DNA from 2 places in the Bacillus luti genome. Region 2 is predicted to be linked to the other one. Evidence: riboswitches for the same ligand, from Rfam matches in the RefSeq annotation. Region 2 holds a riboswitch; the other holds the start of a gene.
The links. A riboswitch is a leader RNA that binds a small molecule or an ion and turns the genes downstream of it on or off. The one in region 2 is predicted to bind lysine.
Positions count from the first base shown of each region.

Region 1 (5,227 bases), 2.0 Mb from region 2:
CTAGCAATATGAAAATTAAGTGAAGAAATTGCTTCATTCGTTTCTCAGTACCAATCGGATATAATGCTACAATAATATTTCCCGAAAAATATTTCCACAGAGAGCGAAGCTGCATAGAAATCATATATAGGACGATATAAGCGATAGCACCTTTTACATATATATTCGGAACAAAATATAAGGCGAAAGCACCGATTAACCCTAAGCGAGTATATATACCGAAATAATCATTTCCGCGTAAAAATGCTAGTGTATGTAAATAGAAGAAAGTTGCTCGTTTTTTATGTAATAAAGGTTCAATCCAATTCGTAAGCCATTTTCTGCTATTTACTTGTTTTTTTAGTTGCGGTACATCGGTGAAGATGCTCGCAAATTGATAAAAGCGTATGTCCATTTTTTCTTCTTGCTCGATTATGTAGTCCCACGGTATTCGTTTTGTAGGTTGTTTTTTCGTATATAGAAATAGGAAAGCGAGAAGTAAAAGTAATCCGCCTAACACGATTACATTTGCTGTATAAAACAGCATGTAAATAATGAGTGCGTTACAAATAAGACGAGTGATAAGCCATATGCTTTTTTCGTGACTATCACGCCACATCCAATGTATGTACATATTCCAAGCTTTCGTAATCATTAAAACGATAAAGATTGTACATAAGAAAGGTACCGTTACTTGTAATGATTGCAGGGCAAGTGGAACGAGAATAAGGAACGTAAATAATAATGGGAAAAGCTGAATGATGTAATTATATAGAAGAGACTTTTTAAAATAAGATGTTAGTTTCTCTTCTAATGCAAGCAAATAGACAGCATCAGGTTTTTGAATAAATGTACGGATCGAGCATCTCGTTATAATGAATGTAAGTACAATCGTGATGAGTAGTAAAGATATTCCTTTAGAAGGAGATGCTTTTAGAAACTGAGCATAGTAGTATGCGCCAACGCATGAAATAAAGATAAAGCTATATAGTAAACCGTTAATCATACGTGCAAAGTATGTAATGATATTTTGAATATGTTGTTGGAAGCGACTGCTCCATAGTGATTCGATTGACATGTTTTTCACCTCTTTGTTCTATTATATATGTTTTACAAAAGAAAAAACGAGCAAATTGCGTTATGCAACTTGCTCGTTTTTCTTTTCGTTATTTTTTTTCTGATCACGATTCATTAATGGATAGAAGGCAAAACCGATTACGAATAAACCAATTCCGAGAAGGAACGTTTTAATATCGGATGCACCCGTTTTAATAACCCATAGTGCGTAACAAAGTGCGATAACTGCGACTATACCATCTGTAATTCTTGCCCGCATTTCATTTTTATACGTTTCACCAGTTGCAACTAGTTTTAACTGGAAGATTGGCGAAACGAGATATGGAATGAGATAAGCTAAAGTCGAGACGGTAATAACGAATGTATAAGCTTCCGCAATGGTTCCTGATAATGTTGAGAATAAGAACACTTGCGACATAATGTTTGTTAGTCGTAATGAGTAAATTGGACTTCCTTTTTTATTTGTTTTTGCAAAGAAGGAAGGGAAGAAACCTTCTTTTGCTGCTTGATAAGGCACTTCTGAGCTTAATAAAATCCAGCCTAAGATAGAACCGAATAGGGAAGTAAGAGCAAGTAATGCCATCAATTTCCCGCCGCCATGACCCATTGCAGCATTTAATGCATCCGCTAATGGACGTTCAGAAGCTTGTAATTTATCAACGTGAAGCACACCCATTGTTAAAATCGTAATTCCTAAGTAAATGGCAACTGTAATTAGTAATCCTGCAACTGTTGCACGTTTTACTGTTTTTGGAGAAGTAGCACGATTTGATAAAAGAACGGCTGATTCAATGCCGATAAATGCCCAAAGTGTTGTAAGAGCGGCTAAGTTTACTTGTGAAAGAAGGCCGTGTGATACACCTGATTTATCGACCATCGGTGTGTACCATTGTCCAAACTTAGAAGCTTCAAATGCGAATAAAGTAACGACGATGAATAAAAGGAATCCAGTTACTTTCGTTGTTGTTGCTAAGAAGTTTAGTTTTCCAGCTCCGCTTACACCGTTTGTTAATATAATATGAGTTCCCCATAGTAAGATGGAACAAATAGTAAATGTAATTAGTTTTCCGACTTCTATGTTGAAAGAACCGATTGAAAATAGTAGTCGTGTATCTTTCATGATCGGGAAGAAGAGTGATAAATATCCCGCAAAAGATGTAATAATGGCAACGTTACTTGCCCAGTTTGCAACCCAATATCCCCATACCATACTGAAACCAGCCATTTTTTTCTTTTTTGGTGATGAGAATAAAGCATATGCATGACTTTGTGGTCCTGTCGTTAAGTCAGGACGACGAATTGCTAAATTACCGAAAACAAGAGCTAGCATTAAAACACCAAACCCTGTTGTTAACCAAGCTAAAGTGACACCGAGAGGGCTTGCTGTTTGTGCTAACGTACTTGGCACCATGAAAATCCCAGCGCCAACCATGTTACCGACAACGAAAGCTGTTAGTACCCAAAAGCCCCATTTTTTTTGTTGCATAGAAAATACCTCCAAAGTTAGTATAACCAAGTCAAGCGAGGAGATATGTATGTCTTCTTAGTAGAGAAGAGAAGTCCCAAACAAAACAAAAAAAGCACGTAATTTGCCGCTACATGCTTTCTATCTTATAAGAAACCCACGACATACCTCTCGATAGCTCTCCACAAACGAAACGTTTGTGACAGTTCTGCACTTATTAAATGCAGACCCAGCAAGCGTGCATGGTGGACACGACTTACTTCGGCAACCATTCCTTTCTCATTTCTTCATCAATGCCACTACATCTCCTGAAATGATACTCTTAATGATTGCAACCTCTACCTCACCGAGATACGAATGAGGATTTAAATATTAAATTAACGTATTTAAGAGTAACAAATGAATTTTTATACGTCAATGGATATAGTAATAATCAGATTATAGAGAAGAGTTTGTGATTAAAAGAGAGAGGGATTATTATGTAATATCGAATTTTCATAATATAATAAATATTATGAGGGCTAGAAGATTGAGAAGGGGATGAAGTATATGTCTACAGGTCATAAAAGTTCCGTAATAGGTGTGCTAGATTCGGGAGTTGGGGGATTAACAGTTGCGAGTGAAATTATAAGACAATTGCCGAAAGAGAGCATTTATTATATTGGTGATAATAAGCGTTGTCCGTATGGACCAAGAAGTGTAGAGGAGGTACAATCTTTCATATTTGAAATGGTTGAATTCCTCAAACAGTTTCCGTTAAAAGCTCTAGTTGTAGCATGTAATACTGGTGCAGCAGCTGCATTGACTGCGCTGCAAGAAGCACTGTCCATTCCGGTTATTGGCGTTATACATCCAGGAGCAAGAGCGGCAATTAAAGTGACAAAGAAAGGGAAAATCGGAGTAATTGGAACTGTAGGTACGATCCAGTCTAATATGTATGAAAAAGCATTACACGAGCTTGATACATATTTGGAAGTGCATAGTCACGCGTGTCCGACTTTAGCTACAGTTGTAGAAAATCAATTAGAAGATATAGCATATGTAACGCAGCAAGTGAAACAAGCTTTACTGCCATTAACGAAAGAAGATATAGATACGTTAATTCTCGGATGTACGCATTATCCACTTTTAGAGTCTTATATTAAAGAGGAACTAGGAGAGGGTGTAACGATTATTAGTTCTGCAGAAGAAACAGCGATAGAGTTAAGCACAATTTTACAGCACAAAGGAATCCTGTCTGACAATTTGAATCCGAAGCATCGTTTTTTTACAACAGGCTCTGTTTCTTCATTTGAACATATTGCTGAGAGATGGCTAGGGTATCAAATTTCTGTAGAATATGTGAATTTACCTATGGAGAAACAACTCGTGAACTAAATTGTATAAAAAGAAGCTGATCTAAAACTAGATCAGCTTCTACATATAAGATTAAACTAAGTTTAATACAGTTACTTTTTCACGTGTCATAGACTCAAGGCTCTTACGAATACCTTGTGCGCCCATACCTGAACCTTTTACACCGATGAATGGGAAGTGGTCAGGGCCGCGCTCTGTGCGTCCGTTAATTTGAACAGAACCAGTTTCGATTTTGTTAGCAATTGCAAATGCTTTGTTAATGTCTTTTGTGAAGACACTTGCTTGTAAGCCGAACTCTGATTTGTTAGCAATTTCAATTGCTTGCTCATCTGAAGAAACACGGATGATTGGAAGGATTGGGCCGAATGGCTCTTCCCAAGCAACTTTCATTTCTTCTGTTACGTAGTCGATTAATGTTGGGTAAATTAAGTTACGCTCACGTTTGTTACCGATAACGATTGTAGCACCTTTTTCTACAGCATCGTCAACTAAACCTTGAACGAAGTCAGCAGATTTGTCGTCGATTAATGGAACGATTGTGCTGTCTTGTTCTGGAGATCCAACTGATAGCTCAGCTACTTGCGCTTTTAATAAGCTAACAAGCTCGTCCGCTACGTTTTCGTGTACAAGTACACGTTTAATAGCTGTACAACGTTGACCAGAGTAAGAGAATGCACCGCTTACGATATGGTTTGCAGCATCTTGTAAGTCAGCATCTTCACGAACGATACCAGGGTCTTTACCACCAAGTTCTAATACAAGTGGAATCATTGCAGCTTTTTTCGCTAAATGTTTACCTGTGTTTGTACCACCTGTGAACGATACCATATTGATGCCAGCATGCTCTACTAAGTAGTCACCAATTACAGAACCGCGTCCTGTAGCTACGTTTACAAGACCTTTTGGAAGGCCAGCTTTATGAAGTGCTTCAACCATTTTAATACCGCTAATTGCACCTTGAGTTGCAGGTTTGAAAATAACAGCGTTACCCATAATTAATGCTGGTGCAAGTTTTGCAGCAGATAAGTTTACTGGGTAGTTAAATGGTGCGATTGCTAATACAACACCGAGTGGTGCACGTTGGATAATCGCAAGTTTAGATTTTGTACCGCCCGGGAAGCTATCGCCCATCATGCTTTCTCCGTGCATATGTAAAGCTTCTTCGATAGTATAACGAATGAAGTCAGCTGTACGAACAACTTCTTTCTTCGCATCTTTATATCCTTTACCGACTTCTTTCATAATGATATCGGCAATTTCATCTTGCATATTTACGAGCTCATCAGCCCATTTATATAAATATTTTGCGCGATCTTGTAGAGAAGCTTCTGCCCATGATTTTTGAGCTTC
Region 1 covers NZ_CP040336.1:4,274,025-4,279,251, reverse strand. The annotation lists gene EUC40_RS21640 (ABC transporter permease) at 1-1,057, opposite strand, end outside; gene EUC40_RS21635 (amino acid permease) at 1,118-2,542, opposite strand; lysine riboswitch at 2,689-2,870, opposite strand; gene racE (glutamate racemase) at 3,071-3,898, shown strand; gene gapN (NADP-dependent glyceraldehyde-3-phosphate dehydrogenase) at 3,950-5,227, opposite strand, start outside.
Region 1: linked by a shared signal. The riboswitch ahead of EUC40_RS21635 (amino acid permease) and the one ahead of EUC40_RS11580 (amino acid permease) in region 2 are both predicted to bind lysine.

Region 2 (5,227 bases):
GCTTATTCGCTGGATTCGTCGATTCAACTGGCGGTGGTGGCTGGGGGCCAATTACGACGCCTGTACTACTTGCAAGAGGAAATGAAGCTAGAAAAGTGATTGGTTCTGTAGATACGAGTGAATTTCCTGTTTCACTCGCTGCAACAATCGGCTTTTTCATCTCACTTGGCTGGGAACAAGTAAGCTGGGTTTGGGTATTCTCCTTAATGCTTGGCGGCATTGTCGCAGCTCCAATTGCTGCATGGTTAGTACGCATCGTTCCATCTCATTTACTTGGCGTATTAGTTGGTGGCCTTATTATCTTTACGAATATACGTACACTACTTACAACATTTAAAGTGGATCCAACTATTATTTCGCTTTCTTACGTGGCAGTTGGTCTTGTCGTTATTATATCTATTTTTATTGCTGTCCGTAATCATTCGAAACATTCGACAATTGGATACCCGACAGATCAAAAACAAATACTACCTTAAGTACAAAAATACCGCCCGATTTATTTCGAGCGGTATTTTTCTATTTTCCAATTGATCATTGTTTCTGTAGTTTCTACTCTCTTCATATGTAATTTTTCTAACACACGGATCGAACCATAGTTATCTAGAAGTGTCTCTGCAATAATCGTTTCTACTTCTCCTGTCTGAAAAGCCCATTTTATTAATTCACCTACAGATTCTGTAGCATATCCTTTATTCCAATATTTCTCAACAAAACCGTAACCAATTTCTACTGTACGATCCTCATCCGGTTTCCCTTTAAACCCTATATCACCTAATACGATATCATCTTCCTTTCGAATGACATACCATGCGCCCCAAGGTAATAAAGCTGCATCTTTCTTTATATTTTCTACATGTCCTACAATATGCGGACCGCTGTTATACCCTTGCTCTTCAGCAACGCGAAGCTTCTCTTCTGTACACGGCACTATATATAGTCTTCCCGTTTCTAATTTCATCACAAATTCCCCTTTTCAATTAAACAATGCTTCAATTTTACTATAAATATAAAGAATATTCACTATTTATTTTCCGTACACCGCATTCGATAGTTATGTCGAATTATATTTTCAGAATTTTCTTTTATTTTTAAAGGATTTTTCAATATTTTTTGCGAAACATTTGTATAACAATTTCTTTCTTTATTTTTTTGTTACATAACAGTAGGTTCGGGTGGAGTTTTGCAAGCGTTTCCTAAACAATAACCGATATTTTTTGACTTTTCCTAACAAAATTCCTTGCAATATATTCAGAAAGTGATTACAATTGCGATATATTAAAAATCTTAGCAATATATAAATCCTCATCAGTCCGATGAGGTAGAGGTTGCGACTTTTAAAAGTAAAATGGACGAGACACAGAGAATGTCACCGACTCCGTTTGAAAGGAAAAGTTGCCGAAGTTTATATTTCTTCTCTGGAAATATGGGCTGGGGCTGTCTCCGAAAGGAACAGAACTGTCACGTTTACAAAATTACCGTGTAAACGTGGGGTGCTATCTTAACGGAAGGGTATGATGGGGTGGTTATTTGTGAAACGTTCCGCCTAATTCTTTTGGCGGTTTTTTGTATTTTTCTCCCCCGCTCCTTCCTATCTTACAAGAAAAGGAGTGTTGAACATGAATAGCGCAACGAATCAAACTACCTCTGAAACGCAAACTACAAAAGGAAAAGGTGAATTAAAACGTAGTTTAAAATCAAGACACCTTACGATGATTTCTCTCGGTGGTACAATTGGTACCGGACTATTTCTTGCCAGCGGTGGTGTAATCCATACAGCTGGACCTGGTGGTGCACTAGTTGCATACGCCGCAATTGGTATTATGGTTTATTTTTTAATGACAAGCTTAGCTGAACTCGCAGCTTACATGCCTGTTACTGGATCTTTTAGTACGTATGCAACAAAATTTGTTGATCCATCACTTGGTTTTGCACTTGGATGGAACTATTGGTATAACTGGGCGATTACGATCGCTGCTGAACTTGCAGCCGTAACATTAATTATGAAATTTTGGTTCCCTGATACCCCTTCTCTTATTTGGAGCGGATTATGTTTAGCTATTATTTTCCTTTTAAACTATTTATCTGTTAAAGGGTTTGGTGAATCTGAATATTGGTTCGCACTTATTAAAGTAGTTACAATTATTATCTTTTTAATTGTCGGTTTTATGATGATTTTCGGCATTATGGGCGGAGAATCTGTTGGCTTTAAAAACTTCACTGTTGCAGATGCACCATTTAATGGCGGTATCATGGCAATTATCGGTGTATTTATGGCAGCTGGTTTCTCATTCCAAGGTACTGAATTACTTGGGGTAGCTGCTGGTGAAACGTCTGATCCAGAGCGCAATATTCCGAAAGCAATTCGTTCAATTTTCTGGCGTATTCTTTTATTCTATATCCTTGCGATTCTCGTTATCGGTTTATTAATTCCTTACACAACTGAAAGCCTTGCTGCAAGTGATGTAACAGTAAGTCCATTTACACTTATTTTTGAAAAAGCGGGCGTTGCCTTTGCTGCTTCTGTTATGAACGCTGTTATTTTAACTGCCGTACTATCTGCTGGTAACTCTGGTATGTACGCATCAACTCGTATGCTTTGGGATTTAGCTCGTCAAGGAAAAGCACCGAAGTTTCTTGGTAAATTAGATAGCCGCGGCGTACCTGTTAACGCATTAATTGTAACATCAATCGTTGGTAGTATCGCTTTCATTGCTTCTTTATTCGGTGACGGCGTTGTATACATTTGGTTATTAAATGCATCAGGAATGTCTGGCTTTATCGCATGGGTTGGAATTGCAATTAGTCATTATCGCTTCCGTAAAGCATATATCGCACAAGGTAAAGATTTAAAAGACTTACCGTATAGAGCAAAATGGTTCCCGTTCGGACCAATCTTCGCATTTGCACTTTGTGTCATCGTTATTTTAGGACAAAACTACGGCGCATTTATGGGTGAAGCAATCGATTGGAACGGTGTACTTGTTTCTTACATCGGTTTACCACTCTTCTTAGTACTATGGTTAGGCTATAAATTTACGAAGAAAACAAAAGTGATTCCACTTGATAAATGTGAATTGAAATAAACGTTAAACGAGCAAACAAATTTGTTTGCTCGTTTTTTATTACAAACCTCTTTACTTCCCTATTGCTCTTGTTTTTGTAATAATAAAGGAAATATATATAAAGGTTGGGATACCATGAACATTCGCATTACTGATGAAGCAATAGCAGCTATACATAGATTAGAACGTGAAGATAAAAAGATCATTCGCATTAGAGGAACAATGACAAACTCTTGTAGCATTTTCGTTGATGTCGATTTAATTTGGGATACATATGTTGCAGATGATGTTGTATATGAAGATGCAAATCTTATCGTACAAATGGATTCATTTACGAAAGACTACACTGGTGATACAGTGAAACTTGATTATAAGACGACAGGTTTTAGTATTACGACTCCGAGTGAAACTTTAGTTTATGGATTGTCGATTAAAAAATAAAACTTGTTTTCAACTGACCACTGAGGTGAAAATATGGGTAAATATGTTCCGTTAAAATTTTTATTTAACGAAGAATTAGCAGAAAACATGGCTGATTCTATTTGTAAATACGATCCTAATTTCTCTAAAAGAAACTTTGTAGCTTCCGTAACATATAAAGTTGAAAATTTAGAGTTAAAGCAACGAATTGAAGTAATTGCAGATGAATTACACAATGCTTTGCAAAAGGATTTTAATGAAGCAATACATATATTACTGAAAACATTGGGACCAGAAAATACAACAGAAGTAGGCACATTTACAAACGGATATATGTATATGCCTATCGCAAAATACGTTGAAAAATATGGGCTTAACAATTTTGAAACCTCATTCAACGCCATGTATGAAATAACAAAACGGAATACTGCTGAATATGCTATTCGGCCTTTTCTTGAAACATATCATGAAGACACACTAAATATATTGCAACAGTGGATTCATGATGAAAACAGCCACATTAGGAGATTGGTTTCAGAAGGTACAAGACCAAGACTTCCTTGGGCTAAAAAAACGGGAGCCTTGAAAGGTGATTTTAAGAACAATTTACAGCTTCTTGAACCATTAATGAATGACCCTTCTAAATATGTTCAAAAATCTGTAGCTAATCATATTAACGATATTACGAAAGAAGATAAAGAATTCGTTTTTCAATGGTTTCAGCAATTGCGTGATAAACCGTATCCTGTTAACCCTTGGATTATAAAACATGGGTTAAGAACGGTGATTAAAAATGGTACTTTACCAAAGGATTTTTCTTTTTGAGTATTTTAAACAAAAACGCTTATGCTTCAAAAATGGAGCATAAGCGTTTCTTTCTTTTTGAATAAAGAAATAACAAACTTAAAAAGTGGTTTGAATTTTTCTTTACACCTTTATTTTACAAGTTCTTCCACGGTATTACTTTTCTTGATTGCTTCCGATGATAACCAGAGTGAATAACTTGTTCCATCCTTGTTCGTCAAAAATATGTCAAATTCCTTATTATATAGTTCTTCTTTAAGAATAGTGACTACCTTTCTCAAATCCTCTATTACATAGGAATCATCTTTATATTTAATCTCACTGTCATTGAAAACTAAAATCAATTTATACTCTGGACAATTACCGTCTTCTGGGTGTGGACAAGTAATATCTTTAATTACGAAACGATCATTTTGAATTTCATTTAATCTTTCATCTACTCTTGTTTCAGTTTGAATCAAATATGTCCAATAACTGCTTACAGTATTTTTCATTGTTAGAAGCAGTTCTTCTTTCGTTATAGCTTTTTGCACATTATTAAAAGGGAAGCCTATAGATTCACCATTTTGATCCTCAATTTCAAGTTCTGTTATTTTTCTATTACTCTTCTGAATGAATTGGAATAGAGCATATAAACGATCTAATTCTGTTGATTCAAATTGACTGTAATCTATCTTGTCACTCGTTTTTAAAGTTAATAATAACTTATCAGTTGGTTTTCTCCCTATATTATCATCCAATATATATTGGAGAGCATTTTCATTTTCAGATTCCACATAACCTAATTTTTTAATTTCTTCTAGCATTGGTTTGAATTTCTTATATTCCTCATATGTTTTTTTCCCGTATTCGTATTCATCGCCTGTTATTCTTGAATAGATGAGACCATCTACCTCTACTCTAAATTGAATATTTTTGTTATTTTTCGCTTGAACAGTATG
Region 2 covers NZ_CP040336.1:2,271,642-2,276,868, reverse strand. The annotation lists gene EUC40_RS11590 (sulfite exporter TauE/SafE family protein) at 1-476, shown strand, start outside; gene EUC40_RS11585 (GNAT family N-acetyltransferase) at 497-958, opposite strand; lysine riboswitch at 1,312-1,504, shown strand; gene EUC40_RS11580 (amino acid permease) at 1,617-3,083, shown strand; gene EUC40_RS11575 (iron-sulfur cluster biosynthesis family protein) at 3,198-3,503, shown strand; gene EUC40_RS11570 (DNA alkylation repair protein) at 3,537-4,307, shown strand; gene EUC40_RS11565 (hypothetical protein) at 4,418-5,227, opposite strand, start outside.